Regions from separate parts of the Streptomyces sp. NPDC029122 genome, predicted to be linked through region 2. Evidence: riboswitches for the same ligand, from Rfam matches in the RefSeq annotation. Region 2 holds a riboswitch; the other holds the start of a gene.

Region 1 (12,274 bases), on a different contig from region 2:
CGCCCGCCTCGTGCACCTGGGCGCAGATGTCGGCGACGTGCTCCTCGAACACACCGTGCGTCGACGGGTAGGTGATCATGAGCACGGAGAGCTCGTCACGGTACTGCTCGATCTTGGCGCGCAGGTCGTCCGCGTCCACCTCGCCGTCGTCGGCGGTCTTGACGACGACGACCTTCATGCCGGCCATCACGGCGCTGGCGGCGTTGGTGCCGTGCGCGGAGGACGGGATGAGACAGACGGTGCGCTGCTCGTCGCCGTTCGCGCGGTGGTACGCGCGCACCGCGAGCAGACCGGCGAGCTCGCCCTGGGAGCCGGCGTTCGGCTGGATGGAGACCTTGTCGTAGCCGGTGACCTCGCAGAGACGTTCCTCCAGCTCGTTGATGAGCGTGAGGTACCCCTCGGCCTGCTCGACCGGGGCGAAGGGGTGCAGCTGGCCGAACTCGGGCCAGGTGACCGGCTCCATCTCGGTGGTCGCGTTGAGCTTCATGGTGCAGGAGCCGAGCGGGATCATGCCGCGGTCCAGCGCGTAGTCCTTGTCCGAGAGCTTGCGCAGGTAGCGCAGCATCGCGGTCTCGGAGCGGTGCTGGTGGAAGACCGGGTGGGTGAGGTACGCGTCCGAGCGCAGCAGGCCCTCGGGCAGCGCGTCGGCGGTGGTCCCGTCCAGGGCCTCGATGTCGGCGGTGACACCGAAGGCGGCCCAGACGGCCTCGAGGTCGGCGCGGCGCGTGGTCTCGTCGCAGGCGATCGAGACGTGGTCGGCGTCGGCCCGGTACAGGTTGACCCCGCCCTTGCGGGCGGCGGCGACGACCTCGGCGGCCTTGCCGGGCACGCGGGCGGTGACGGTGTCGAAGAAGGAGCCGTGGACCAGCTCGACCCCGCCGGCCGTCAGGCCCGCGGCGAGCAGCGCGGCGTAGCGGTGGGTGCGGCGGGCGATCGTCTTCAGACCGTCCGGGCCGTGGTAGACCGCGTACATCCCGGCCATGACGGCGAGCAGCACCTGCGCGGTGCAGATGTTGCTGGTGGCCTTCTCGCGGCGGATGTGCTGCTCGCGGGTCTGCAGGGCCAGGCGGTACGCCTTGTTGCCGTCCGCGTCCACGGAGACGCCGACGAGGCGGCCGGGCAGCGAGCGGGCGTGCTTGGCCTGGACGGCCATGTAGCCGGCGTGCGGGCCGCCGAAGCCCATCGGGACGCCGAAGCGCTGGGTGGTGCCGACGGCGATGTCCGCGCCCAGCTCGCCCGGGGAGGTCAGCAGGGTCAGGGCCAGCAGGTCGGCGGAGACGGTGACGATCGCGCCGAGCTCGTGCGCCTGGTCGATGACCGGCTTGATCTCCCGGACGGCACCGGAGGCGCCCGGGTACTGGAGCAGCACGCCGAAGACACCGCGCTCGGCGATCTCGGCCGGGATGCCCTCGGACAGGTCGGCGACGACGACCTCGACGCCCGTGGGCTCGGCGCGGGTCTCGATCACGGCGATGGTCTGGGGCAGCGCGTCGGCGTCGACGAGGAAGACGCCGTCCTTGACCTTGCCCACGCGGCGGGCCAGCGACATGGCCTCGGCGGCCGCGGTGCCCTCGTCGAGCAGGGAGGCGCCGGAGGTCGGCAGACCGGTCAGGTCGGCGACGAGGGTCTGGAAGTTCAGCAGCGCCTCGAGGCGGCCCTGCGAGATCTCCGGCTGGTACGGGGTGTACGCCGTGTACCAGGCCGGGTTCTCCATGACGTTGCGCAGGATCACCGGCGGGGTGAAGGTCCCGTAGTAGCCGAGACCGATCATCGAGGAGAGCACCTGGTTGCGGTCGGCGAGCGAGCGCAGCTCGGCCAGCACCTCGGCTTCGGTGCGCGCCTCGGGCAGGTTCAGCGCCTCGGCGGTCTTGATCACATCCGGTACCGCGGCGGCGGTGAGCTCGTCGAGGGAGCCGTAGCCCACCTGGGCGAGCATCTTCGCCTGCGCTTCGGCGTCCGGGCCGATGTGACGCTGCTCGAAGGGGATGCCCCGCTCGAGCTGGGAGAGCGGAATGCGGTTGGCGGTCATAACGGAGGCCTCCTGGTCGTATGACCTGCGAGGGGCACCACGGCGCGGGCACCCGGACGGCCTCCCCCTCTGTCATCTCAACCTGAGAGCTTCACCGGAGCCGCGGGGTTCGCCCGAGAGCTCCGGCTTTCACCGTCGGTGAGGAGAAGCGCCGGTACTGCGGATCCGGAGCCTGCCCCTGCTTTCCAGAGTGGCCTCGTCGCGTGCGGTACGTATGCCTGAGAGATTCCGGGGAGGATTTGCTCCTTCGGCGCCTCCGTCGTACTCACTCGGAGGACTCTCCCGCACAGGGTCAACAGCCGCCACCCAGCCTACCAGCGAGGATCTCGACCCTCCCTCGAGTGGCCCCCTCTTCAAATATGCACTTTTGTAGTCATGACGGATGAGCTCTGCATCACTGCGACCGTACGGAGGGACCGTGCAGACCGACATCGATCCGCGCAGCCTGATCGGCCGCAAGGCGTTCGACCGCAACGGCGCCAAGATCGGCACCGTGGACGAGGTCTACCTCGACGACGCCACGGGCGTCCCGGAGTGGGCCGCCGTCCGGACGGGCCTCTTCGGCCGCGACGCCTTCGTCCCCCTGGAACCCAGCGAGGTGGTGGACGACGCCCTGCGCGTGCCCTTCGAACGCTCCCTGATCAAGGACGCCCCCGACTTCGGGGTCGGCCGCCACCTCTCCCCCGAACAGGAGCTCCAGCTCTACCACCACTACGGCCTGGACGTGGCCCTCCCCTCCGACTTCCAGCACCCCCACCCGCAGGACACGCCCTAAGGGCCGTCCCCGACCAGGGGCAGCGGGTCCGAAGCCTCCAGCTCGGGGTCGTCCAGCCGGAAGGTGCGGACCCGGCCCGGGGGTGATCCGGGCTGCTCGAACCGGACGGTCACCCGGCCGACCCCGCTGCCCTGCACCCATCCGGGCCCGTACACCGCGTGCCGTACGTCGCTCCCGGCGGCCCAGTGCCGCACGGGAGCCGTCTCCGTCCCCTCCAGGGCCTCCGCCGGCACCTCGGGGGGCTCCCCCTCCCCCGAGGACTCCGCCGCGTCCTCACCGGCTCCTCCGGCTCGCGCGGCCCCGGCGCCGGCCGCCTCCTCCGCCTCCGCGGCGGCGGCGGCCAGCGCCTGGGCGAACAGGTCCTCCTGGGTGTAGTCCGCGAGCCCCGTCACCCCCACCCCCAGCAGCCGCACCCCGCCGGTGGTGTCCACGCCCTCCAGCAGCCGCGCGGCCGCCTCCCGCACCACGGCCGCGTCGTCGGTGGGCCCCCGCAGCGTCTCCGAGCGGGTCAGGGTCGAGAAGTCGTACCGGCGGACCTTCAGGACGATGGTCCGCCCCGAGTGCCCCGAGCCGCGCAGCCGGCCCACGCAGCGGTCCGCGAGCCGCTGCACCTCGTTCCGGATCCGTACCCGGTCGTGCAGGTCCACGTCGAAGGTGTCCTCGACCGACACGGACTTCGCGTCCCGCTCGGCGACCACCGGCCGGTCGTCCAGACCCAGCGCCATCCGGTAGAGCCCCACCCCGTGCGCCCGGCCCACCATCCGCACCAGCTCGTCCTCGCCCGCCTCGGCCAGCTCGCCCACGGTGGTGATCCCGGCCCGGCGCAGGTGTTCCCCGGTGGCCGGCCCGACGCCCGGAAGGGTGCGCACCGACATGGGCGCGAGGAGCTCGCGCTCGGTCCCGGGCTCGATCAGCAGCAGTCCGTCCGGCTTGGCCTCCTCCGAGGCCACCTTGGCCAGCATCTTGGACCCGGCCAGTCCGACCGAGCCGCTGAGCCCCGTGAGGGCCAGGATGTCCGCCCGCAGACGCTCCCCCGTGGCGCGGGCGCTCACCGAGTCGAAGGCGGCTCCGCCCGCCTCCAGGTCCACGAAGGCCTCGTCGAGGCTGAGCGGCTCCACGAGCGGCGACAGCTCCCGGAGCAGGCCCATGACCAGCTCGCTGACCTCGCGGTAGAGGGTGAAGCGCGGAATCAGGTACGCGCCGTTCGGGCAGAGCCGGCGGGCCTGCGCGGTCGGCATCGCCGAGTGCACACCGAACCGCCTGGCCTCGTACGAGGCGGTGGCCACGACCCCGCGCGGCCCGAGCCCTCCGACGATCACGGCCTTCCCGCGCAGGCTGGGCTTGGACGCCTGCTCGACGGAGGCGTAGAAGGCGTCCATGTCCAGGTGCAGGATGGTCGGCGCGGCTCTCACAGTACCGATGCTGCCCCATGCCACTGACAACGCGGGGATCCGTGGCCGCCGCCCACGTCCCGCCACAGGGGCGCGGGGCGCGGGCGCGGGCTCAGACGGCCCGGTTCCGGCGGGCGGCCAGCTCGTCGGCCGGGTTGTGGCCGACCAGGGTCTCCCCGGTGTCCACGCGCTCGCCGTGCAGCTGCGACAGCGCGTTCTCGACGTCGCGCCAGACGACGCCCACCGCGATGCCGAAGACGCCCTGCCCGCCCTGGAGCAGGCTCACGACCTGGTCCGGCGAGGTGCACTCGTACACGGTCGCGCCGTCGCTCATCAGCGTCATGCGCTCCAGGTCGGAGAAGCCCCGGTCGCGCAGGTGCTGCACTGCGGTGCGGATGTTCTGCAGCGCCACCCCGGTGTCCAGGAAGCGCTTGACGATCTTCAGGACGACCACGTCGCGGAAGCTGTACAGCCGCTGGGTCCCCGAACCGTACGCGGGCCGCACGCTCGGCTCGACCAGCCCGGTCCGCGCCCAGTAGTCGAGCTGCCGGTACGTGATCCCGGCGGCGGCGCACGCCGTCGGTCCCCGGTAGCCGACCTGTTCGGACACCGGGCCGTCGTTCACCGGTCCGACCGGCGCGGGCGCCGGCTGACGGTGCACGGAACCCGCCGCACCACTGTGCAGCGGGTACGGCCCACCATCGCTCCGCGCGGGGGTGCCCCCGGTCGTACCGTCGCCCGTGATCCTCACGCCGACCCTCCGTCCTTGACCTGCCACCTCGAAGGTAGGCAGTGACCAGGGGTGCGTCAACGATCGCCACACTCGGCACGCCGAGTGATAATCACCCTGAGAGTGGTTTCCCGTACCCCATTGCGGGGAAAGGCTACTTGAATGGGCTGACAGTTCCCGGTGGATGACGCGGCCGTCGGCGCGGCTACTGGGGGCCCGTTCCGAAGTCCTCGGGCGAGATCTGGTCGAGGAATTCGCGGAACTTCTCCACCTCGTCCTCCTGCTCGTCGGGAATGGCGATTCCGGCGTCGTCCAGCACACCGTCACTGCCGTAGATCGGCGTCCCCGTGCGCAGGGCCAGCGCTATGGCGTCCGACGGCCTCGCGCTCACCTCGACCCCGCTGGCGAAGACCAGCTCCGCGTAGAAGACGCCCTCCCGCAGATCCGTGATCCGGACCTCGGTGAGCTCCTCGCCGACCGCGTCCAGCACGTCCTTGAACAGGTCGTGCGTCAGCGGCCGGGCAGGGGCCATGCCCTGCTGCGCGAAGGCAATGGCGGTCGCCTCCCCAGGACCGATCCAGATGGGGAGGTACCGGTCGCCTCCCACTTCACGCAGGAGCACGATCGGTTGGTTGGAGGGCATTTCCACCCGGACACCCACAACGTCGAGCTCGTTCACACAGCAACCCTAGGACCTGCCCGGCAGGTTTGGGTAGTCGGGGCTCCCCCGGGACCCGTCGCGTCAGTGCGGACGCAGCCCGAGAGCGGTCTGGACCAGGGCCTCGTGAAGCCGTACGGAGAGCCCCGCGAGCTCCCTCATGGTGGCCTCGGCATGGGCTCTGGTCTGCGGATTGCGGTGCCGGCGCAGCGGGGAGACGAGCTGCTCCACCAGGCCGGCCTCCCGGTCCGCCGCCGCCTTCATGCCGCGCAGATGACGGGGCTCGAGTCCGAACCGGCCGAGATCCGCGATCAGCCGGGCCACGGTGACCGTCCCGGCGTCGAACCCGCCGCCCGGCGCCTCGGAGACGAGCCCGTACGACTCCCACTCCTCGAGCTGCGCCTCGTCCACCTCGGCGGCGGCCATCAGCTCGGCCCGGCCCACCCGGGCCGCCGTAGGCCGCTCGCCGCCGGCCTCCCCGCCCACGGCGGAGGCCTGCGCGGGATCCACTGACTCCCCGTGCGCGGCTGGCGCGGGGATGCGGATCTGCTCTCCGCGGTCGAGCGCGTCGAGCTGCTCCCGGATGACCTTCAGCGGGAGGTAGTGGTCGCGCTGCAGGCGCAGGATGCGCCCGAGCCGCTCGACGTCCTCCGCGCTGAACTTGCGGTATCCGGAGGGTGTGCGCCGGGGCTCGACCAGACCCTCCGCCTCCAGGAAGCGGATCTTCGAAATCGTGACTTCGGGGAACTCGTCCCGCAGCGTGGCCAGCACCGTGCCGATGCTGACCAGCTGTCCGGCCGAGCCGGCGGTGCCGTTCTTCGGGGCACCGCCCGTCGGGGTACGCAGCATGGAACCTTCCCTGGGTCCCCCCGGAGGGTGTCCGGGGGTGGGGTTCCCCCCGGACGGTGTCCGAGGGGGTCAGGCGCCCCGCAGGCTCGCGTAGAAGACCAGCCGGTACTTGCCGATCTGCACCTCGTCACCGTTGTGCAGAGCGACGGACTCGATCGGCTCGCGGTTCACGTACGTGCCGTTGAGGCTGCCCACGTCGGCGACGGTGAAGCCGCCCTCCGGGCTCCGGCGGAATTCGACATGCAGGCGGGACACGGTGATGTCGTCCAGGAAGATGTCGCTCTGCGGGTGCCGGCCCGCAGTGGTCAGTTCGCCGTCCAGCAGGAACCGGCTGCCCGAGTTGGGCCCGCGCCGCACGATCAGCAGGGCGGAACCGGGCGGCAGCGCCTCCACCGCGGCCTGGGCCTCGGGGGACAGCGAGGACGACACGTGCTGGCCCGACCCCTCGGCCTCGTAGGCCTCGAGGCCGGAGATCGAGATGGTGGACGTGGTCTCCGAGGCACGCTCCGGCGTCAGACCCGGTCGCAGCGGCGCCCCGCAGTTGGAGCAGAAACGGCTCGCCGCGTCGCTGCGGTGTCCACACCTGCCGCACGTCTGCTCGGCCGACATGGACGGCTCCTCGCGCCGCGGCTGCCCCGCGGAGGCACTGGTGGCATAGGGGTCGGAGGCAAACCCTCCACCCGCACTGGAGCTTGACGGTTCACCGAAACCTATGCGTCCGGAACCGGCGGGGTCGACGGACGACGCGCCGCCCCCCGGGTGGTCACCCGGGCCGGCCACCTCGTCGCGGAAGAGCGGCCTGTCGCCCTGCCCCTCCGCTCCCGGCTGCCCCGCGCGATGCCGCGAGCCACCGCTTTCCTCGTTCTTCTTCTTGCCGAACAACTTCTCAAACAATTTCACGGGCGATTCCCCTTGACCGAAACAGACCCGCCCGTGGGGCAGGACGAACTCTGCATGCACACACCTGCCGACCCGGACATTCTGACAACGTCCGTAACCACCAGACAGTTTCCACCACGCACGGCGACTTCCGTGCGTCGACCCCCCGCAGGCGCCGGCCCGCGTGAGACCGTCCGCACACCGCTACGCGTCACGACGATGACGACCGAGCGTAGTCAGGCTGCTTCGCAGCCCGCAAGGCATCCACAACGATCTTCGCCGACCGTGTGACGGCAACGGTGGCCTGTTCCTTCTCCATGGTCTGTACGACACCTCCCGGGATGTTGAGCGCCGGCTCCAGATCCTGCGGTTTGCCGATGACCTTGAACTCGTAGGGCTGTGTGATCTTCTTACCGTCGATTCCGACCCCGCCGGCCTCGTCGGAGAAGTACGAGCCCGCCACGACGCGCACCCCGTTGATCTGGATCGCCTCCGCCCCGGCGGCCCGCAGCTCCTGGAGGGTGTCCAGCAGCTGGTCGGACCGCACCTGCCCCTTGACGTCGCTGATCCGCAGCGTGATCCCCGGGCCCTGTGCGGCCACCGTACCGGCCAGGATGCCCAGTTGGCGCTCCTTCTCCACCGTCTGCCGACGAGCCTCCTCGGCCTGGTTGGAGCTGTTCTGCAGCTCCTTGCGCTGGTCTTCCAGCCTCTGCTTCTCGTCCTCCAGGCGCTGGGTCCGCCCGTCCAGCTCGTCGAGGATCCGTACCAGGTCCTCCTGACGGGCACCGCGCAGCGGCGCGCTGGAGTCGCTGTTGGAACGGACCTGGATCGCTAGACCGAGACCCAGGACGAACAGCAGCAGCGCGACGATCAGTTGGGCCCGGCTGAGCCGGGGCGGCCACAGCCCGGCGGCCAGGCGCTGGCGCCCGGTCTCCTCCGGCACGGCCGGCCCGGGCTGCCGCGGCGGCTCCTGGGGCCCTGGCTGTTCCGACCGGGGCTGCTGCTGCGGCTGCTGGGGCTTGGCCCCGGACTGCCCGGGGACCTCCGGCTCGCCGGGCGGGGTGCTCTCCGTGTTCATGGCCTCACGCCCGGAAGACGTGCCGGCGGATGGCCGCGGCGTTGGAGAAGATCCGGATGCCGAGGACGACGACCACACCGGTCGACAGCTGCGAGCCGACGCCCAGCTTGTCACCGAGGAAGACGATCAGTGCCGCCACGACCACGTTCGACAGGAACGACACCACGAAGACCTTGTCGACGAAGATGCCGTCCAGCATCGCGCGCAGACCGCCGAACACGGCGTCGAGTGCGGCGACCACGGCGATCGGCAGATACGGCTCCACCACGGCCGGCACCTCGGGCCGGACCAGAAGCCCGACCACCACTCCGGCCAAGAGGCCCAGTACCGCGATCACGATGCACCCTTCTTCGGCTCTTCTGCTGTGGCTGAGCGGACGGTCAGGCTCGACGCCGCCGGCAGCCGCACCTCGTCCATCGGGGTCAGGCTGTAGCGGATCCCGTAGCTCTCCTGCAGGACGTGCAGGTACTGGCCGTCCACGGAGTCCTGGAACGTGGTCCCGAGCCCCTTCTTGTCGCCCACCGCGAGAACCTCGTAGGGCGGCACCAGGGGCTTGTTGTCGACCAGTATCGCGTCACCCGCGGCCCTGATCGCCGACAGCGCCGTCAGCCGCTGCCCGTTGATCGACACGGCCTCCGCGCCCGCCTGCCACAGTCCGTTGACGATCCGCTGCATGTCCCGGTCCCGCACCCGGCCGGTGTTCGAGAACCCGGCGCTCTCGCGCGGGCCGCCACCGCCGCCCGACGAGGCGCCCTTGGCGTCGTCCACGATCAGTTTGACGCCGGGACCCCGCACATCGGTTGCGCCCGCCAGCAGTTCCACCAGCCGGCCCCGCTCGCCGACCTGCTGCTTGAGCGCCACGCGCTGCCGGTCGGCGACCTCGGTCCGCAGCCGGTCCGTGTCGCGCTCCAGACCGTCCGCGTGGTCATCGGCCCGCTGCACCCGGTCGATCAGCTCCTGGCGCTCCTTGGCCAGCACCGGCGCCGAGACACGCGCCTGAGCGGCGCCGAGCGTGACGACCATGGCGGCGAGCACCAGCCCCGCGGCGAGCGCGAGCTTGGCCTTGAGGGTGCGGGGCAGCCCCGCCGTACCGTCCGCCTCGCGCCGGGCCGAGGCTTCCGCATAGCCCTCGTCGAGGCTGTGGTCCATCACATGGGTCAGCAGCGACATGGACGCGTCCGGGCGCGCCGGCGGTGTGGCCGAACTCCGGTTGTTGGGCGGCTGCGACATGCCGCACATCGTCGCATGTCGGCACCGCCCCCACCCAATGCGCTCGTCCGGCGGGGCGGGGCGGACGACTCCCGCACCCGGCCCGCCGGCACCGCGCGTCAGTGCTGCCCGGCTCCGTCCACGACCGCAGCCCACTCGTCGAGGAGCGCCTGGGCGGAGGCGTCGTCGGGGCCTTCGGCCCACAGGTGGGTGACCGCCTCCGCCGGGTCGGGCAGGACCAGCGCCCACCGCCCGTCGGCCTCGACCACGCGCACCCCGTCGGTGGTGTCCACCTGCCGGTCGCCCGCCGCCTCCACGACCCGCCGCATCACGAGGCCCTTCGCCGCCCACGGGGTGGGCACGTCCCGCTTGAGCACGTGCGCACGCGGAATGCGGGCGTCGATCTGGCTCAGGGTGAGCTGCGTCCGGGCCACCAGTCCGATCAACTGCACGAAGGCCGCCGACCCGTCGAACACGGAGCTGAACTCGGGGACGATGAACCCGCCCCGCCCGTCCCCGCCGAAGATCGTCGTCTCCTCCCGGCCGACCCGGGTCAGGTCGTCGGGCGAGGTCGTCGTCCACTCCACCTGGGTGCCGTGGTACGCCGCCACCTGCTCGGCGACCCGCGTCGTGGTCACCGGCAGGGCCACCTTGCCGCTGCGCTTCTCGGCGGCCACCAGGTCGAGGAGCACGAGCAGCGCCCGGTCGTCCTCGATGATGCGGCCCCGCTCGTCCACCAGCGAGATCCGCTCGCCCACCGGGTCGAACCGCACCCCGAAGGCCGCCCGCGCCGACGCCACGATCTCGCCGAGACGCACCAGCCCGGCCCGCCGGGTCTCCCGCGTCTCGGTCGGCCTGGACTCGTCCAGGCCGGGGTTGATCGTCAGCGCGTCCACGCCGAGCCGGCCGAGCAGGCTGGGCAGCACGAGCCCCGCGCTGCCGTTCGAGGCGTCCACGACGACCTTGAGCCCGGCGTCGGCGATCCCGGTGGTGTCCACCCGCCGCAGCAGCGAGCCCGTGTACGAGTCGAAGACGCTCGACGGGAACTGCAGGTCGCCGATCTCCCCGGGGAAGGCACGCCGGTACTCCTGGCGTGCGTACACCCGGTCCAGCTTGCGCTGCTGCGCCTGCGAGAGGTCGGCGCCCCGCTCGTCGAGGAACATGATGTCCACCGAGTCCGGCACCCCGGGCGAGGTCCTGATCATGATTCCGCCCGCCGCACCGCGGGCCGTCTGCTGGCGCGCCACCGGCAGCGGTACGTTCTCCAGGTCACGGACGTCGATGGCGCTGGCCTGGAGCGCCGAGATCACCGCGCGCTTGAGCGCACGGGCGCCTCGGGAGTGGTCACGGGCCGTGGTGACGATCGCGCCCTTCTTCAGCATCGTCGCGTAGGCGCCCGCCAGCTTGACCACCAGCTCGGGGGTGATCTCCACGTTCAGGATCCCGGAGACTCCCCGGGCACCGAACAGGTGTGCCTGGCCGCGGGACTCCCAGATGACCGAGGTGTTGACGAAGGCACCGGCCTCGACCGTCTTGAACGGGTAGACGCGCACATTGCCCTGGACAATGGATTCTTCACCCACGAGGCACTCGTCACCGATGACGGCGCCGTCCTCGATCCGGGCTGCCCGCATGATGTCGGTGTTCTTGCCGATGACGCAGCCGCGCAGGTTGCTGTGCGGGCCGATGTAGACGTTGTCGTGGACGACGGCCTTGTGGAGGAAGGCTCCGCTCTTCACGACCACGTTCGACCCGATGACGGTGTGCTCGCGGAGCTCCACCCCGGCCTCTACCTTGGCGTAGTCGCCGACGTACAGCGGCCCGCGCAGCACGGCGTCGGGGCTGACCTCGGCCCCTTCGGCGATCCACACGCCGGGCGAGATCTCGAAGCCGTCCATGTCGACCTGGACCTTGCCCTCGAGCACGTCGGCCTGCGCCTTGACGTAGCTCTCGTGGGTGCCCACGTCCTCCCAGTAGCCCTCGGCCACGTAGCCGTAGATCGGGCGGCCTTCCTTCATCAGCTGGGGGAAGACGTCACCGGACCAGTCGACGGAAACGTCCGGGTCGACGTAGTCGAAGATCTCCGGCTCCATCACGTAGATGCCGGTGTTGATGGTGTCCGAGAACACCTGCCCCCATGTCGGCTTCTCGAGGAAGCGCTCGACCTTCCCTTCCTCGTCCACGATGGTGATGCCGAATTCCAGCGGGTTCGGCACCCGGGTCAGGCACACCGTGACCAGTGCGCCCTTCTCCTTGTGGAAATTGATGAGGTCGGTGAGGTCGAAGTCGGTCAGCGCGTCGCCGGAGATGACGAGGAAGGTGTCGTCCTTCAGGGCTTCTTCGGCGTTCTTCACGCTGCCGGCGGTTCCGAGAGGCTTTTCCTCGTTGGCGTAGGTGAGCTCCATCCCGAGCTCCTCGCCGTCACCGAAGTAGTTCTTGACGAGGGACGCCAGGAACTGCACCGTGACCACGGTCTCGCTGAGCCCATGCCGCTTGAGCAGCCTCAGCACGTGCTCCATGATCGGCCGGTTCGCCACCGGCAGGAGCGGCTTGGGCATGCTTGAGGTCATGGGGCGAAGCCGCGTACCTTCGCCACCGGCCATCACGACGGCCTTCATGTCGGAAGAGTCCTCCTAGAGAGATGACGGTCCAGCCGACCTCACTCCTCCGGGGCGG
Region 2 (17,416 bases):
GATCTTCATGCCGTGGGTCAGGTGACCGCCGTGGGCCAGGTTCAGGCCCATGATCGTGTCGCCCGGCTTCAGCAGCGCGAACATCGCGGCGGCGTTGGCCTGCGCGCCCGAGTGCGGCTGGACGTTCGCGGCCTCGGCGCCGAACAGCGCCTTGATGCGGTCGATCGCGATCTGCTCGACCACGTCGACGTGCTCGCAGCCGCCGTAGTAGCGGCGGCCCGGGTAGCCCTCGGCGTACTTGTTGGTCAGGACCGAGCCCTGGGCCTCCATGACGGCGACGGGAGCGAAGTTCTCCGACGCGATCATTTCCAGGGTCGACTGCTGGCGCGCGAGCTCGGCGTCGACGGCGGCGGCGACGTCGGGGTCGAGCTCGTGGAGGGGGGTGTTCAGAACGGACATCAGGATCCCCTGGGGTGTCAGTTGTCGGAGTGGGTGAGCGCGGCGTACTCCTCGGCGGTGAGGGCGTCCTTCGGCTCCTCCGAGAGGCGCACCTTGAACAGCCAGCCACCCTCGAAGGGCGCGGAGTTCACCAGGGCCGGGTCGTCCACGACGTCCTGGTTGAACTCGACGATCTCACCGGAGACGGGGGAGTACAGGTCGCTGACCGACTTGGTCGACTCCAGCTCGCCACAGGTCTCGCCCTCGGTGACGGTGTCGCCGACCGCGGGCAGCTGGGCGAAGACGACGTCACCGAGAGAGTTGGCGGCGAACTCCGTGATGCCGACCGTCGCGACGCCGTCTACGGCGGCCGACAGCCACTCGTGCTCCTTGGTGTAACGCAGCTGCTGGGGGTTGCTCATGACCTGATTCTCCTGGATGCGGGGAGGTGGATACGAACGGTGGTCTTGCGTGCTGAGACGGTGGAGCCCGGTACGAGGGCTACTTCTGCCGCTTGTAGAAGGGCAGGGCCACGACCTCGTAGGGCTCATGCGTACCGCGAATGTCGACGCCGACGCCGGAGGTGCCGGGCGCGGCGTGCGCCGCGTCGACGTACGCCATCGCGATCGGCTTGCCCAGCGTGGGGGACGGGGCACCGGAGGTCACCTCGCCGATGACCTCGCCGCCCGCGACCACGGGAAAGCCGGCGCGCGGGACGCGGCGGCCCTCGGCGACCAGACCGACCAGCTTGCGCGGCGGCTTGGTGGCGGCGACCTCGGCGGCGGCCTCCAGGGCGGCGCGGCCGACGAAGTCACCCTCCTTCTCGAACTTCACGACCCGGCCCAGCCCGGCGTCGAAGGGGGTGAGGGCGGTGGTCAGCTCGTGCCCGTACAGCGGCATGCCCGCCTCCAGGCGCAGCGTGTCGCGGCAGGACAGGCCCGCCGGCACCAGACCGGCGTCCTTGCCCGCCTCGGTCAGGGCCTGCCACAGCTCCACGGCGTGCTCGGGGGAGACGAACAGCTCGAAGCCGTCCTCGCCCGTGTAGCCGGTACGGGCGATCAGCGCGGGCACGCCCGCGACGGTGCCCGGCAGGCCGGCGTAGTACTTCAGGCCGTCCAGGTCGGCGTCCGTGAGCGACTTCAGGATGCCGGGGGACTCGGGGCCCTGGACGGCGATCAGCGCGTACGCGTCACGGTCGTCGCGGACCTCGGTGTCGAAGCCGGCGGCGCGCTCGGTGAGCGCGTCCAGCACGACCTGGGCGTTGGAGGCGTTGGCGACGACCATGTACTCGGTCTCGCCGAGGCGGTAGACGATCAGGTCGTCCAGGATCCCGCCGTCCTCCCGGCAGATGTGCGTGTAGCGGGCGCGGCCGACGCCGACGGTGGAGATGTTCCCGACGAGCGCGTAGTCCAGGGCCTTCACGGCCTCCGGGCCGGTCAGGGTGATCTCGCCCATGTGGGACAGGTCGAACAGGCCGGCCTTGGTGCGCACGGCGTTGTGCTCGTCGCGCTCACTGGCGTAGCGCAGCGGCATGTCCCAGCCCGCGAAGTCGGTCATGGTCGCACCGAGCGAGCGGTGCAGCGCGTCGAGCGCGGTCAGGCGGGGGGCAGTGCTCATGGGTGTGGCTCCCGGGTCCCAGGGCATGACATGACGAGGAGGTTCCTCCCCATCTGTCATCGGAACCTGAGAGGTTCGCCGAGAGTTCCCGGAGGGGGAACGCCGACTTGCACCTTGGGTGGAGCACGCGCCGGGCCGTCGGGGACGGACGCGGCGGGGGCTCGCTTTTCAGATCTGCCTCATCCACGCGGTACGGGGCCTGAGAGATTCAAGGGAGGTACTTGCTCCTTCGGCGCCCGGGCACGGCCTCGCGGCCTGCCGGGACTCTCCCGCGCGGATTCAAGCGGCCGGTATGCAGTTTGGTGTCCAGATGGCGCACATCATTGCACGGGACGGGCGGGAGGGGGCAGTGGGGCCCGGAAGAACGTGCGGTCCGCGCGGTCCGGTGGAGGCCGCCTGCGCGCCGGCCGGGCCGTCCGCGCTGTGGAACGTCCGCCCGCAACCGCGGCCGGCGGATTACCGTCTCTTTACATTCAGTGGGCATGGGGCCCTCGCGGGCCCGATTCGGGGGGAGACGATTCACTGTGCGGAGGTTCGGAGTGGTGACGACCACGGGCACGGTCGGGGCGGTCCCGGCGCCGCGGAGCGCGGCCCGCCCCGCGGCGGCCGGCGGTCCGGTGCGTGACCTGCGTGGACGGTCCGCGGGGCCGCACCGGCTCGGCTACGCCGCCGGGGACATCGTCGTGGTGTCCGGGCTGCCGGGCGGCGGCAAGAGCACCCTGATCAAGCGGGCCGCCGAGACCGGCATCGACTCCCAGGACACCCGCGAGCGCTGGGAGCGCCGCATGCCGTCCGCCCTGCCGTACGCGGTGTACCGGCCGCTGGTGCGCGCCGCCCACTACCGGGGGCTGTGGCGCGAGCTGCGCTCCGGCGCCTCTGTGGTGGTCCACGACTGCGGCACCCAGTCCTGGGTGCGGGCCCTGCTGGCCGCCGTCGCCCGGCAGCGGGGCCGGGCCCTGCACCTGCTGCTGCTCGACACCACCCCCGAGGAGGCCCTGGCCGGGCAGGCGGCGCGGGGCCGCCGGGTGTCGGCGTACGCCTTCGCCCGTCACCGGAGCGCGGTCGCCCGCCTCCTGGCCGCGGCCGAAGCGGGCCGCCCCCCGCGCGGCTGCGCCACGGTCACCCTCCTGGACCGCCGGGCGGCCTCCGCCCTGAACCGCGTCGCCTTCGACGCCTGAGGCGGCGGCGTCCCCAGGCGCCGCCCGCCCCGGCCCGCCGCCGGAGGCCGGGGTAGCCTCGGGGCGACATCGGCGCGGAACAGGGAGAGCGGGCGCACATGACGGGCAACGGCTGGCCGGCGAACGAGTTGGAGCAGGTGCTCGGAGCGGTGCTCGGCCGGGCGGACGCCGGCCCGCAGATCCTGGAGGCGCTCGGCCGCAGCCGGGTCTGGGTGCCGCTGCCCCAGGGCGGCGGTCCCGACAGCACCTCCCTCGACCTCCCCACGATGCTGATCGGCGGCGAGGCGTACGTCCCCGTCTACAGCTCGGAGGCCCAGTTCCGCTTCGCCGCCGGCCCCGCCATGGACTTCGCGGTCGCCCCCGCGGTCGAGTTCGCCCGCGGCCTGCCCCCGCAGCTCGGCATCGCCCTGAACCCCGAGGGCGCCGTCGGGGTCCCGCTGCCCCCGGCCGCCGTCGCGGAGCTGTGCCGCACCGGCCGTACCGAGCTCGACGGCCCGGCCACCGGCGGCCGCGTCCGGCTGTTCGAACCCGACTGGCAGGACGACCCGGTGGACTTCCTCGCCGCCGCCGGCGAGGAGTTCCGGGCCACCGGAGCGGTCGCGGCCGCCCACCGCTGCCTCGCCAGCGTCGAGGGCGGCGACCCCCAGCTCTACATCGGTGTCCGGCTGACGGGATGGGATCCCGAGGCGCGGAACGCCCCGCTGGAGGCACTCGGCCGCGCCCTGGCCCGCGTACCGGCGCCCTGGCCGGTGCAGCTGATCCTGCTGGACGCCGCCGAGGACCCGGTCACGGACTGGATTCGTGAGCGCGTACGCCCCTTCTACCTGCCGTAGCGCCGCTTAAGCTGGTCGGGACGTGTGGACGACGGGCGGAAGAAGACGAAGAGGGGTACCGGGTGAGTGCGTCAGGCACGGCCGCGGCCGGGCAGGTCGAGCACATGCTGCGCCAGGTGACTCCCGGGCGCTATGAGAGCTACGAGTCATTCCTGCGCGCCCTCGCCGAGGGCAGGCTGTGGATGCTGCTGTGGCAGGGGCAGCCGGGCTCGCCGGACGCCCAGTACGGCGGCATGGAGGTCGAGGGGCTGGGCTACGCCCCCTGCGTGACCTCCCCGCAGGAGCTGGCCGCGAGCGGCTGGAACCGCGGCTACGAGGTCGTCACCGGCCGGGACATCGCCCGCGCCCTGTACCCGGACCGCTGGGGGCTGTGGGTCAACCCGCACGCCCAGGGCGGCGGCCTCGGCGTGCCGTGGGCCGACCTGCGCCGGGTCGCCACCGGCCTGGACCGGATGCCGGCGGGGCCGCTGCGGCTGTCCGAGCCGGCCCTGGAACTCCCGCAGTTCTACGGGCTGCTGACCCAGCACGCGCACCGGACGCCGGCCGTGAGGTCGCTGCGCCGCGCCTGGGTGCAGCCCTCGCTCGGGTCGGCGTACCTCGCGGTGGGACTGGACCTGTACGACGCATCGGCGCCCGCGCTGGAATCCGTACGGGAGATGATGCGCCAGTCGGTCGGCGCCGTGCCCGAGGGGGTTCCGGTGTGCACGGTCGCGCTGGCGGACGAGCACGATCCGGTGGCGATGTGGCTGCGTGCGCAGACCAGGCCCTTCTACGACCGCGAGGGGCAGGCGGCCGCCTACTGAGCCGCTCCGGGGGCTCCAGGGGCTCCGGGGGCGCGTTCCCCGAGCTGCCTACAGGGATTTCCCGGGTGCGCCCGGACCCTGAGACGGACCCCTCCGACGGACACCGGGCCGCCGGGAACCATGGTTCCCGGCGGCCTTCGTCTTGTCCGGATATCACCGCAGACGGGCGTCCAATTGGCTCGGTACTCCCACGAGTTGGCCTTGATGTCCGTTTGCGTACCGAACGGACGGTCTTGCTCCGCTGAGCCGTGAGCGGAGTCCGGATAACGGGAACCACGGCCTCAGATCACGGTTGCGCATCCATTCATCTGCGGGTCTGGCGGCTGGTCGAGCGCCCGATGAAGACTCCCCACCCAAGAGCCGGTCAGTCCTCGCGGACGCGGTTCGGCACGTGGTTCCGCCGTTCGTCCCGACACGGCGCTCCCGTACTTCCCGCACCTCAGCCGCACCGCACCGCCCGCACCGCACCCTGCTCCACCCACAGCACGGCCGCACTGCCAGCACCTCGCACCTCGTACGCGTTCACGTGCCCCGAGCACTCGAGCGCCACTCCGCACCAACGCCGCCACAGCGGCGGGCATGGGCCGACCACCCGTCGGCCGAGAGGGGTCCCCACCACGATGACGGCACCACTGCACGACACGAGCGCGGAAACACCCGCACCCGTGTCCGTAGCCGACGTCCCTGCCAAGGCCATCGAAGGCCGCTCGCCCGGCCGCATCGCCTGGATGCGGCTCAAGCGCGACAAGGTCGCGCTGACCGGCGGCGTGATCGTGATCCTCCTGATCCTGGTGGCGGTCTTCGCGCCGCTGATCGTGAACCTGCTGGGCCACGACCCCAACGAGTTCCACGAGGACATGATCGACCCGGACCTGGGCACGCCGCTCGGCTCCTTCGGCGGCATCAGCTCCGACTTCCTGCTGGGCGTCGAACCGACCAACGGGCGCGACGTGTTCAGCCGGATCGTCTACGGCGCCCGCATCTCGCTGGTCGTCGCCTTCCTGGCGGCCTTCGTCTCGGTCGTCCTCGGCAGCCTCCTGGGCGCCCTCGCCGGCTTCCTCGGCGGCTGGGTGGACGGGATCATCAGCCGCCTGATGGACCTGCTGCTGGCCTTCCCGCAGCTGCTGTTCACCATCGCCCTGGTCTCCGTCGTCCCCAACTCCCTGTGGGGGTTCGAGGGTTCGGGCGTCCGCATGGGCGTGCTCATCCTCGTCATCGGCTTCTTCGGCTGGCCGTACATCGGCCGCATCGTCCGGGGCCAGACGATCTCCCTGCGTGAACGCGAGTACGTCGAGGCCGCGCGCAGCCTCGGAGCCGGCCGCGGCTACATCCTGATCAAGGAACTGCTGCCGAACCTGGTCGCGCCGATCCTCGTCTACGCCACGCTGATCATCCCGACCAACATCCTGACCGAGGCGGCCCTCAGCTTCCTGGGCGCCGGCGTGAAGCCGCCCACCGCTTCCTGGGGAAAGATGCTCTCCGACGCCGTCCCCATCTACCAGGACGACCCCATGTACATGGTGGTCCCCGGCATGACGATCTTCATCACCGTCCTGGCGTTCAACCTCTTCGGGGACGGGCTGCGTGACGCACTCGACCCCAAGGGCAGCTGAACCGCTTCTTCGATTCACCACCTATGGAGGTTGGACAACCGTGATCCGCAGAAAGCAGGCTCTCGCGATCACCGCCGTGATCGCCGCCCTCTCGATGACCGCCGCGTGCGGTGGCAACGGGGACAAGAAGGCCGACAGCAAGGCCGACGGCGACAGCGGCAAGGGTTACAGCGGTGCCGCCACCGCCGTGATCAACCCCTCGGAGGACAAGGGCGGCGAGCTCAAGCTCTGGTCCCCGCAGGACGTCGACTACCTCGACCCGGCGCGCGCCTACTACGGCTTCGTGTGGAACATGCAGCGGCTCTACGTCCGCAGCCTGCTCGCCTACGACGCCAAGCCGGGCAAGGACGGCACCAAGGTGGTCCCGGACCTCGCCGAGGCCCTGCCGGTCATCAGCAACGACGGCAAGACGTACACCCTCAAGCTCAAGGAGGGGGTGAAGTTCGAGGACGGTACGCCGATCACCTCGAAGGACATCAAGTACGGCATCGAGCGCGTCTTCGCCCAGGACGTCCTGTCCGGCGGCCCGACCTACCTGATCGACCTCCTCGACCAGGGCCAGAAGTACCCCGGCCCGTACAAGGACACGGACCCCAACAAGATGGGTCTGAAGACGGTCGAGACGCCGGACGACAGGACGATCGTCTTCAACCTGGCGAGCGCCAACTCGGACTTCAGCTACCTGCTGGCCATGCCGTCCTCCTCGCCGGTCCCGATGGGCAAGGACACGGGCGCCACCTACACCAACAAGCCGATGTCGACCGGTCCTTACAAGGTCGAGAGCTTCACCGCCGGCAAGGGTGCGACCTTCGTCCGCAACGAGAACTGGGACCCGAAGACGGACCCGATCCGCAAGGGTCTGCCGGACAAGGTCTCCTTCACGGTCACCACCAACCCGGACGACATGGACCAGCGCCTGCTCTCGGGCGACATCGACATGGCCGTCGACGGCACCGGTGTCCAGCAGGCCGCGAAGAACAAGATCCTCAAGGACGCGAACCTCAAGAAGAACGCGGACAACCCCTTCACGGGCTACATCCGCTACTTCGCCTTCCCGCAGACGGTCGCGCCGTTCGACAACATCGAGTGCCGCAAGGCCGTCATCTACGCGGCCGACCCGAAGTCCCTCCAGACCGCCCGTGGCGGCCCGACCAGCGGTGACCTCGGCGCGAACATGCTGCCGGCCGGCGTCCCCGGCTCGGACAAGAGCTACGACCCCTTCGGTCTGACGAAGGGCAAGCCGCAGGAGGCCAAGGCCAAGGAGGCCCTCAAGGCCTGCGGCAAGCCCGACGGCTTCGAGACCACCATCGCGGTGCGCAACAACCGCGCCCCCGAGGTGAAGACGGCCGAGTCCCTCCAGGCCTCCCTCGCCAAGGTCGGCATCAAGGCGACGATCGACCAGTTCGACGGCAAGCTCTCCTCCTCCACGATCGGTTCGCCCGAGAACGTGAAGAAGAAGGGCTACGGCATCATCGTCATGGGCTGGGGCGCCGACTACAACTCCGGCGCGGGCTTCCTGCAGCCGCTGGTCGACGGATCGTTCATCCTGCCGAACGGCAACAACAACTACACCGAGGTCAACGACCCCGAGATCAACGGCCTGTTCGACAAGGCCGCTGCCGCCCCCTCGCCGGAGGCCGCCGCCCCGTTCTACGGGGAGATCAACAAGAAGGTCATGGACAAGGCGCTCTACCTGCCGATCAACTTCGACAAGGCGCTCGTCTACCACAACCCGCGCCTGACGAACGTCTTCTTCAACGAGTCCTTCGGCAAGATCGACCTCGCCACCGTGGGCATCGCGCAGAAGTAGCAGGAGCACAGAAGTAGCAGGCTGCCCGGCGATGAGCCGGGCAGCCGGGCAGCCCGGCCGACCGCCGGGCAGGCAACCGCAACTCAGCACGTAAGTAAGTGCCTTCACCGCACATGCGCTAGTCCGAAGGGCAGGTGAAGGCCGCAGGCGCTGGCCGCCGCCCCCACGAGGGGCGGCGGCCAACAGCCCCGGGCGGCCGACTGCAGTGCTCGTCTACCTCATACGGCGGCTGTTCAACGTCGCCGCCACGCTGCTGGTGGTCTCCTTGGTCACCTTCGGCATCTTCTTCGCGGTCCCGAAGCTGACCGGCAGCGATCCCGCGCTCATGTACGCCGGCCGGGAGACCAACGAGACCGCCCTGGCGGGCATCCGCGTCAAGATGGGCTTCGACAAGCCCATCTCCGAGCAGTACCTGCTCTTCGTCAAGGGCATCTTCGCCGGCCGCGACTACGACGGCGGCACCGAGATCACCCACTGTGCGGCTCCCTGCTTCGGCTACTCCTTCAAGACCGAGGCGCCCGTCTGGGAGACCATGATGGACCGCATCCCGGTCACCCTCTCGCTCGCCCTCGGGGCGGCCGTGATCTGGGTGATCGCCGGTGTGGCCACGGGCGTGATCTCCGCCCTCAAGCGCCGCACCGCCATCGACCGCACCGTCATGGTCGGCGCGCTCGCCGGTGTCTCCCTGCCGATCTTCTTCACCGGCATGGTGGCCCCCGCGATCTTCGTCTACAGCCTCGGCTGGCTGGACGTCTCCAACTACAAACCCCTCACCGAGGATCCGCTGGCCTGGCTCAACAGCCTGATCCTGCCCTGGGTCACCCTCGCCTTCCTCTTCGCCGCCACCTACGCGCGCATCACCCGCGCGACCATGCTGGAGGTGCTCGGCGAGGACTACATCCGCACCGCCCGGGCCAAGGGCCTCAAGGAGTCCGTGGTCATCCGCAAGCACGCCCTGCGCTCCACGCTCACCCCGGTCGTCACGATGTTCGGCCTCGACCTCGGAGGGCTCCTCGGCGGCGCCGTGCTCACCGAGACCACCTTCAACTTCCAGGGCCTCGGGACGGCGGCCGTCGCCGCCATCAGCGCCGGCGACCTCCCCGTGATCATGGGGGTCACCCTGCTCGCCGCACTGTTCGTGGTGATGGCCAACCTGATCGTGGACCTGCTGTACGCCGTCATCGACCCGCGCGTGAGGCTGACGTGACCAAGAACGATTCCGACCAGCCGGCCTTCGTGCCCGAGCAGGGCGGCGCGCGCGACGCGACCCCCTTCCTCTCCGTGCGCGACCTCAAGGTCCACTTCCCGACCGACGACGGCCTGGTGAAGTCCGTCGACGGCCTCTCCTTCGACCTGGAGCGCGGCCAGACCCTCGGCATCGTCGGCGAATCCGGCTCCGGCAAGTCGGTGACCTCGCTGGCCATCATGGGCCTGCACCGCACCGGCAACGCGCGCAGCCGCCCGCACATCTCGGGCGAGGTGGTGCTCGACGGCGAGGACCTGGTCAGCGCCGACGCCGACCACGTACGCCGGCTGCGCGGCCGCAAGATGGCGATGGTCTTCCAGGACCCGCTGTCCGCGATGCACCCGTACTACTCGGTCGGCAAGCAGATCGTCGAGGCGTACCGGACCCACCACGACGTGGACAAGAAGAAGGCCCGCGCCCGCGCCGTCGAGATGCTCGACCGCGTCGGCATCCCGGAGCCCCACCAGCGCGTGGACGCGTACCCCCACGAGTTCTCCGGCGGCATGCGCCAGCGCGCGATGATCGCGATGGCGCTCGTCAACAACCCCGAACTGCTCATCGCGGACGAGCCGACCACCGCCCTGGACGTCACCGTCCAGGCGCAGATCCTCGACCTGATCCGCGACCTCCAGAAGGAGTTCGGCTCCGCGGTCATCATGATCACGCACGACCTCGGCGTGGTCGCCGAGATGGCCGACGAGATCCTGGTGATGTACGGCGGCCGGTGTGTGGAGCGCGGCACCGCCGAGAAGGTGTTCTACGAACCCCGCCACCCCTACACCTGGGGACTGCTCGGCTCCATGCCGCGCATCGACCGCGACCAGACCGAGCGGCTGATCCCGGTCAAGGGCTCGCCGCCCAGCCTCATCAACATCCCGAGCGGCTGCGCGTTCAACCCCCGGTGCCCCTACGCCGACGTGCCCAAGGGGGGCATCACCCGCACCCAGCGGCCCGAGCTGACCCAGGACGACAGCCGGCACTGGTCCGCCTGCCACATGTCGCAGGAGGAGCGGACCCGGATCTGGACCGAAGAGATTGCGCCGAAGCTGTGACGGACATGAAGAAGGACACCGCCGCCCAGGACCCGGCCGAGGGCTCCGCCCGGGGCTCCGGGACCGTCACCGAGGCGGAACCGCTGCTGAAGGTGACGGGCCTGGTCAAGCACTTCCCCATCAACAAGGGGCTGCTGCGCCGCGAGACCACCGCCGTCAAGGCCGTGGACGGCATCGACTTCGACGTCCGGCGCGGTGAGACCCTCGGCGTGGTCGGCGAATCCGGCTGCGGCAAGTCGACGATGGGCCGCCTCATCACCCGCCTGCTGGAACCGAGCAGCGGCCGCATCGAGTTCGAGGGCAAGGACATCACGCACCTGAGCGTGGCGGGCATGCGCCCGCTGCGCCGCGACGTGCAGATGATCTTCCAGGACCCGTACGGCTCGCTGAACCCCCGGCACACGGTCGGCGCGATCGTCTCGGCCCCCTTCAAGCTCCAGGGAGTCACCCCCGAGGGCGGCATCAAGGCGGAGGTCCAGCGGCTGCTCGCCCTCGTCGGCCTGAACCCGGAGCACTACAACCGCTATCCGCACGAGTTCTCGGGCGGCCAGCGCCAGCGCATCGGCATCGCGCGCGCCCTGGCCCTCAAGCCGAAGCTGGTCGTCGCCGACGAACCGGTCTCCGCGCTCGACGTTTCGATCCAGGCGCAGGTGGTGAACCTGCTGGACGACCTCCAGGAGGAGCTCGGCCTGACGTACGTGATCATCGCGCACGACCTGTCGGTCATCCGGCACGTCTCGGACCGCATCGCGGTGATGTACCTCGGCAAGATCGTGGAGCTGGCCGACCGCAAGTCGCTGTACGAGTCGCCGATGCACCCGTACACGAACGCGCTGCTCTCCGCCGTACCGGTCCCGGACCCGAGGCGGCGCGGCGCGAAGAGCGGCCGCATCCTGCTCAAGGGCGACGTGCCCTCGCCGATCTCCCCGCCGGCCGGATGCCGCTTCCACACGCGGTGCTGGAAGGCGACGGAGCTGTGCGCGAAGCAGGACCCGCCGCTGGTCGCCCTCAAGCCGGGCCACCAGGCGGCCTGCCACCACCCGGAGAACGCCCCCGCCGCGTCTTCCTGACACCCCCCTCCGCGCGCGGCGCCGCGGCCGGGCCGCCACCCCGCCGCGCGTCGCGCCGCCGGGCCGTCTCCCCGGCCTTGCGCCGCCGGGCCGCTCGGGTGGTTCGGCGGCGGAGTGACCCTCCGGCGCCGTGGTGCCGGAGTCGGTCCGGCGGCCACGGGCGGCGTCGGGGCCCCTGCTGGGGCCGGTCGTGCGTCAGCGGTGGTGGCCGCTGCGCGGAGCGGTCCCCTACCCGCCCTTCCACCGTTCCCCGGAGCTCCGCCCCGGACCCCCACGGGCGCTGCGCCGCCGCGCGGTCCAGCCCCGCCGGCGTCCGGAGGCGCCGGGGCACCTCAGCGGTAGCCGGGCGGGAACGGGCGAAGGGAGGCCGGGACTGCCCCGCGCAGCGACCCCCGGCCCGGGCCCCGGCCCGGCCTCGAGCCCTAGGGGGTGTCTCTTGGGCGGGCTGAGCTGTTGATCGGATGTGTCTGTCCGATTGGTCTGCAGCCCCCAAATGGGCCGGCCTCCGCGGTGCGGCGGGCCTCGCGTAGGGTCGCCGCATCCTTACCGATCAGGGGAGTTGGCGATGGGGCACACATTGCGACGGAGCGCCCGCGCGGCACTGACGGCGGTGGCGGGAGCCGCGCTGCTGGTGGGCTGCACGGAGGAACCACGCAAGCAGGTCGTGCCCGGCCCGACGTCCACGGCCACGGCCGCTCCCCAGGACGCCGTGGCCCTGGCCGAGCGCTACACGGCGGCCGGCGGGGACCCGGACGTGTACGGGATCCAGGTCGAGGACGGACCGGAAGGCGTGCCCCGGGTGGTCATCCGGACCCGCAACGCGGATCAGGCGGACGCGATCTTCCGTCGGCAGAACACCTCGGTCATCACCCACCTGAAGACGAAGGAGGGGGCGTCCTTCAAGAAGGGCTACTTCATCGACGTCTTCGGCCCCGACGGCGGACTCATCCACCGCATGGACGCTCGCCCCTAGCCCGGCCCCCGGCCCGCTGGCCCTCGGCTGGGCCGGGTCCGGGCCCCGGCCCTGTCCCGGGCCGTGGCCCCGCCCCTTCAGCCCCGGCCCCCGGCCGTCGGCCCTCCGCCCCGTGCCCCGGGGTCGTCGGGTCCGGGCAGCGGCTCCGGCCCCCGCGTCGCTGCCCGTACTCCGGCTTCGCGCGGCCCCGGCGGGCGGTGGCTTCGCGGCGGGCGACAATGGCGGGGTGCTCCACGATCTCTTCCCGCCCGGTATCCAGCACGCCCTGGACCTCGCGGGCATCTTCGTCTTCGCCACCGCCGGCGCCCTCCTCGCGGTCCGCAAGAACTTCGACGTCTTCGGCATCGCCGTCCTCGCCCTCGTCACCGCCCTCGGCGGCGGTCTCCTGCGCGACCTCTGCATCGGCGCCGTCCCGCCCGCCGCCTTCAGCGAGCTCAGCTTCTTCGTCACGCCCCTGATCGCCGCCGCGCTCGTCTTCTTCCTCCACCCCGAGGTCCAGCGCATCAACCGGGCCATCAACGTCTTCGACGCCGCCGGCCTCGGCCTGTTCTGCGTGTCGGGCACCACCAAGGCGTACGAGTACGGCCTGGGACTGACGTCCTCCGCCGCGCTCGGCGTGGCCACCGCCGTCGGCGGCGGTGTGCTGCGCGACGTACTGGCCAACGAGGTGCCCTCACTGCTGCGCGACCGCGAGATGTACGCCGTGCCCGCCGTCGTGGGCGCCGCCATGGTGGCCGTCTTCATCAGCTTCGAAGTGCTGAACCCCTTCACGACCGCGCTCGCGACCGTCACCACGTTCGTGCTGCGCCTGCTCGCGATGCAGTACCACTGGCGGGCCCCGCTGGCCTGGAACCGACGCTCTTCGGTGGCCGAAGAGCCGTAGTCCCGTCCCTCAAACAAAAGCTACCGCTTAGTAGCTTGCCGGTGTACCGTCGTCGGCATGTCTTACGCAGCGGCCCAGGCCTCCATCGGCGACAGCGAATTCGACCGCGACACCACCATCACCGCCCGCGCGGGCGAGCCCGGGGTGTACGACGCGGAGCTGTCCGCCGACTGGACGATCATCACCGCCGTCAACGGCGGCTATCTGCTGGCCCTGGTCGGCCGGGCCCTCGCGGCGGCCCTGCCGCACCCGGACCCCTTCACCGTCTCCGCGCACTACCTGACCTCCTCCGTGCCCGGCCCCGCCGTGATCCGCACCGAGGTGGTCCGCGTCGGCCGCACCCTCTCCACGGGCCAGGCCTCGCTGTTCCAGTACGACGAGAACGGCGCCGAGATCGAGCGCATCCGCGTCCTCGCCTCGTACGGCGACCTCGCCGCCCTCCCCGACACCGTGCACACGGTGGCGCGTCCGCCGGTGATGCCCGCGTACGAGGACTGCCTCGGCCCCGAGGCCGGTCCGGCCCCCATCCCCGGGAGCAGCGCCATCGTGGACCGGCTCCGCCTGCGGCTGGACCCGGCGACCGCGGGCTGGGCGGTCGGGGCGCCGTCCGGCAAGGGCGAGATGCGGGCCTGGTTCGAGCTGGCCGACGGCCGCGACGCCGACCCGCTGTCGCTGCTGCTCGCGGTGGACGCACTGCCGCCGACCGCTTTCGACCTCGGCCTGCTCGGGTGGGCCCCCACCGTGGAGCTCACCACGCACATCCGTCACCGCCCGGCGCCGGGGCCGCTGCGGGTGGGCATCGTCACCCGCAACCTGGCCGGCGGCTTCCTGGAGGAGGACGCCGAGGTCTGGGACTCGGCGGACCGCCTGGTCGCCCAGTCCCGCCAGCTGGCGCGCGCCCCGCGCTGACGCGAGGGGTCCGGGGGCGGGGCCCGGAGCCGCGTCGGCGCCGCCGGGGTCACGGCGGGCGCGGCCCCGCGCACCCCGGGCGGGAGCCGGCGGGGCAGGGGGCTCGTAGAATCAAAAAATCATGGCCTACCTCGACCACGCCGCGACCACGCCGATGCTCCCGGAAGCCGCTGCGGCGATGACCGCGCAGTTCGCCGCCACCGGAAACGCGTCCTCCCTGCACGCCGCCGGCCGCCGGGCCCGCCGTACCGTCGAGGAGGCCCGCGAGTCCCTCGCCGAGGCCCTCGGCGCGCGCCCGAGCGAGGTGGTCTTCACCGCGGGCGGCACCGAGGCCGACAACCTCGCCGTCAAGGGCCTCTACTGGGCCCGCCGCGACGCCGACCCGGCCCGCACCCGCGTCCTCGCCAGCCCCGTCGAGCACCACGCCGTCCTGGACGCCGTGCACTGGCTCGCCGAGCACGAAGGGGCCGAGGTCGAGTACCTCCCCGTCGACCGCTACGGCCGCGTGCACCCCGAGGACTTCCGGGCGGCGGTCGAGCGCGACCCCGACGGTGTCGCCCTCGCCACGGTGATGTGGGCCAACAACGAGATCGGCACCGTCATGCCGGTCCGTGAACTCGCCGCCATCGCGCGGGAGTACGGCGTACCCCTGCACTCCGACGCCGTCCAGGCCTTCGGGCAGCTCGACGTCCGCTTCGGCGACAGCGGCCTCGCCGCCATGACCGTCAGCGGCCACAAGGTGGGCGGCCCCTACGGGATCGGCGCCCTGCTCCTGGGCCGCGACCAGAGCCCCGTCCCGGTCCTGCACGGCGGCGGCCAGGAGCGGCACGTCCGCTCCGGCACCCTCGACGTGCCGGCCATCGCCGCCTTCGCGGTGGCGGCCGTACTCGCCGCCGAGCGGCGCGAGCGGTTCGCCGCCGAGGTCGGAGCCCTGCGCGACGAGCTGATCGGAGCCGTGCTGGCCGCCGTCCCCGACGCGGTCCTCGGCGGCGACCCCGAGGACCGGCTCCCGGCCAACGCCCACTTCAGCTTCCCCGGCTGCGAGGGCGACTCCCTGCTACTGCTCCTGGACGCGCAGGGCATCGAGTGCTCCACCGGCTCCGCCTGCACCGCGGGCGTCGCCCAGCCCAGCCACGTCCTGCTGGCGGCGGGCACCGACCCGCGGCTGGCCCGCGGCACCCTGCGGTTCTCCCTCGGCCACACCTCCACGAAGGAGGACGTCGCCGCGGTGGCCGCCGCCATCGGCCCCGCCGTGGAACGCGCCCGCACCGCCGGCCTCAGCTAGGCCGGGCGCCCGCGGGCTTCACCCAGGGCAGAACGCCGCTCCCTTCCCCCGGCGCCCGGGATCCCTAGGCTGAAGGGGTGAGCACCCATGCGCCCGACGAGTCCCGCGTCATCCCCCTGCGCCCGCGCAGCTCGCCGCCCGGTTCCGGCGGGGCGGTCCGCGCCCCGCAGCGACCGGCGCCGGCCTCCCCGGCACCCGCGCCGGGGGAACCGCTGTGGCGCGACCTCGTCGGTGACGTGCTGCGGCGCGAGCGGCTCGCCCAGGAGCGGACGCTGAAGGACGTCGCGGAGGCGGCCCGGATCTCGATGCCGTACCTGTCGGAGCTGGAGCGCGGACGCAAGGAGGCCTCCTCCGAGGTGCTCGCGGCCGCCGCCCGCGCCCTCGGGCTGGGCCTGGCCGACCTGCTCTCCCTCGCCACGGACGAGCTGGCCCGGCACGACCGGAGCCGGGCCGGCAGGCGCCGTACCTCGCCGACGGCGCGGTACGACTCCCTCTGCCTCGCCGCCTGACCGGACGGCGGCCGGTCAGGCGGGCGCGCCACCGCGGACGGCACGCGCGGTGCGCGGGTCAGGCGAACGCGAACCGCCGGCTCAGCACCTCGTCGGCGAGCCCGTAGGCCACGGCCTCCTCGGCGGTCAGCACCTTCTCCCGGTCCATGTCCGCGCGCAGCGCCGCCACGTCGTGGTGCGTGTGCCGGGACAGGACCTCCTCCACCTGGGAGCGGATGCGGACCATCTCCTTGGCCGCGAGGCTGAGGTCGGAGACCGTCCCCTGTCGGCCGTTGCTGGCCGGCTGGCCGAGCAGCACCCGCGCGTGCCGGAGCACGAACCGCCGCCCGGGATCGCCGCCGGCCAGCAGCACCGCCGCCGTGGACGCCGCCTGACCGACGCAGAACGTGGAGATCGGAGCCTGCACGAACGTCATCGTGTCGTAGATCGCCATCAGCGAAGTGAACGATCCGCCGGGCGAGTTGAGATAGATCGAGATCTCCCGCTCCGGATCGGCCGACTCCAGGTGCAGGAGCTGCGCGATGACCACATTGGCGACCCCGTCGTCGATCTCGGTGCCGATGAAGACGATCCGCTCGTTCAGCAGCCGGCTGAAGACGTCGTAGGACCGCTCGCCCTGCGCGGTGCGCTCGATGACGTAGGGAACCGTGTACGACCCCATGTCACAGCCCCGCCCGTCGGCGCGACGCGGCCGGGCGGATGTCGGCGAGCGACTCCACCACCCGGTCCACGATCCCGTACTCCCTGGCCTGTTCGGCGGTGAACCAGCGGTCCCGGTCGCCGTCCCGCGCGATCGTCTCCTCGCTCTGGCCGGTGTGCGCGGCGGTGATCCGCTCGACGGCCTCCTTGGTGAACCGGAGGTTCTCCGCCTGGATCTCGATGTCCGCGGCGGTGCCGCCGATGCCCGCAGAGGGCTGGTGCATCATGATCCGCGCGTTCGGCAGCGCGAACCGCTTGCCGGGCGCCCCCACGGTCAGCAGGAACTGGCCCATGCTCGCGGCGAACCCCATCGCCAGCGTCGAGACGTCGTTCGGGATCAGCCGCATGGTGTCGTAGATGGCGAGGCCCGCGGTGACCGACCCGCCGGGGCTGTTGACGTACAGGCTGATGTCGGTGCGCGGGTCCTCCGCCGACAGGAGCAGCAGCTGCGCGCACACCCGGTTGGCCGACACGTCGTCGACCTGGGTGCCGAGGAGCACGATCCGCTGGGCGAGCAGCTGCGCCGCGAGGTGGTCGTCGAAGGGGCTGGGCGGTGTG

Evidence for each region. Region 2 has a riboswitch for glycine ahead of gcvT (glycine cleavage system aminomethyltransferase GcvT). Riboswitches for the same ligand answer to the same signal wherever they lie in the genome.
Region 1: linked by a shared signal. The riboswitch ahead of gcvP (aminomethyl-transferring glycine dehydrogenase) and the one ahead of gcvT (glycine cleavage system aminomethyltransferase GcvT) in region 2 are both predicted to bind glycine.

What each region holds. Positions count from the first base shown of each region.
Region 1 is NZ_JBVHWK010000024.1:872-13,145, reverse strand. Features, by position in the region: gene gcvP (aminomethyl-transferring glycine dehydrogenase) at 1-2,029, opposite strand, end outside; glycine riboswitch at 2,226-2,324, opposite strand; gene ACZ4WZ_RS24880 (PRC-barrel domain-containing protein) at 2,448-2,804, shown strand; gene ACZ4WZ_RS24875 (DNA polymerase IV) at 2,801-4,216, opposite strand; gene ACZ4WZ_RS24870 (MerR family transcriptional regulator) at 4,308-4,946, opposite strand; gene ACZ4WZ_RS24865 (bifunctional nuclease family protein) at 5,131-5,604, opposite strand; gene ftsR (transcriptional regulator FtsR) at 5,668-6,432, opposite strand; gene ACZ4WZ_RS24855 (FHA domain-containing protein) at 6,502-7,392, opposite strand; gene ACZ4WZ_RS24850 (DUF881 domain-containing protein) at 7,523-8,389, opposite strand; gene ACZ4WZ_RS24845 (small basic family protein) at 8,394-8,726, opposite strand; gene ACZ4WZ_RS24840 (DUF881 domain-containing protein) at 8,723-9,628, opposite strand; gene ACZ4WZ_RS24835 (sugar phosphate nucleotidyltransferase) at 9,718-12,216, opposite strand.
Region 2 is NZ_JBVHWK010000006.1:206,893-224,308, forward strand. Features, by position in the region: gene glyA (serine hydroxymethyltransferase) at 1-399, opposite strand, end outside; gene gcvH (glycine cleavage system protein GcvH) at 417-800, opposite strand; gene gcvT (glycine cleavage system aminomethyltransferase GcvT) at 880-1,995, opposite strand; glycine riboswitch at 2,174-2,277, opposite strand; gene ACZ4WZ_RS10530 (AAA family ATPase) at 2,538-3,173, shown strand; gene ACZ4WZ_RS10535 (enhanced serine sensitivity protein SseB) at 3,272-4,006, shown strand; gene ACZ4WZ_RS10540 (enhanced serine sensitivity protein SseB C-terminal domain-containing protein) at 4,069-4,809, shown strand; gene ACZ4WZ_RS10545 (ABC transporter permease) at 5,430-6,422, shown strand; gene ACZ4WZ_RS10550 (ABC transporter substrate-binding protein) at 6,517-8,232, shown strand; gene ACZ4WZ_RS10555 (ABC transporter permease) at 8,438-9,439, shown strand; gene ACZ4WZ_RS10560 (ABC transporter ATP-binding protein) at 9,469-10,530, shown strand; gene ACZ4WZ_RS10565 (ABC transporter ATP-binding protein) at 10,536-11,600, shown strand; gene ACZ4WZ_RS10570 (hypothetical protein) at 12,166-12,573, shown strand; gene ACZ4WZ_RS10575 (trimeric intracellular cation channel family protein) at 12,800-13,456, shown strand; gene ACZ4WZ_RS10580 (thioesterase family protein) at 13,514-14,365, shown strand; gene ACZ4WZ_RS10585 (cysteine desulfurase family protein) at 14,487-15,650, shown strand; gene ACZ4WZ_RS10590 (helix-turn-helix domain-containing protein) at 15,728-16,159, shown strand; gene ACZ4WZ_RS10595 (ClpP family protease) at 16,218-16,820, opposite strand; gene ACZ4WZ_RS10600 (ClpP family protease) at 16,822-17,416, opposite strand, start outside.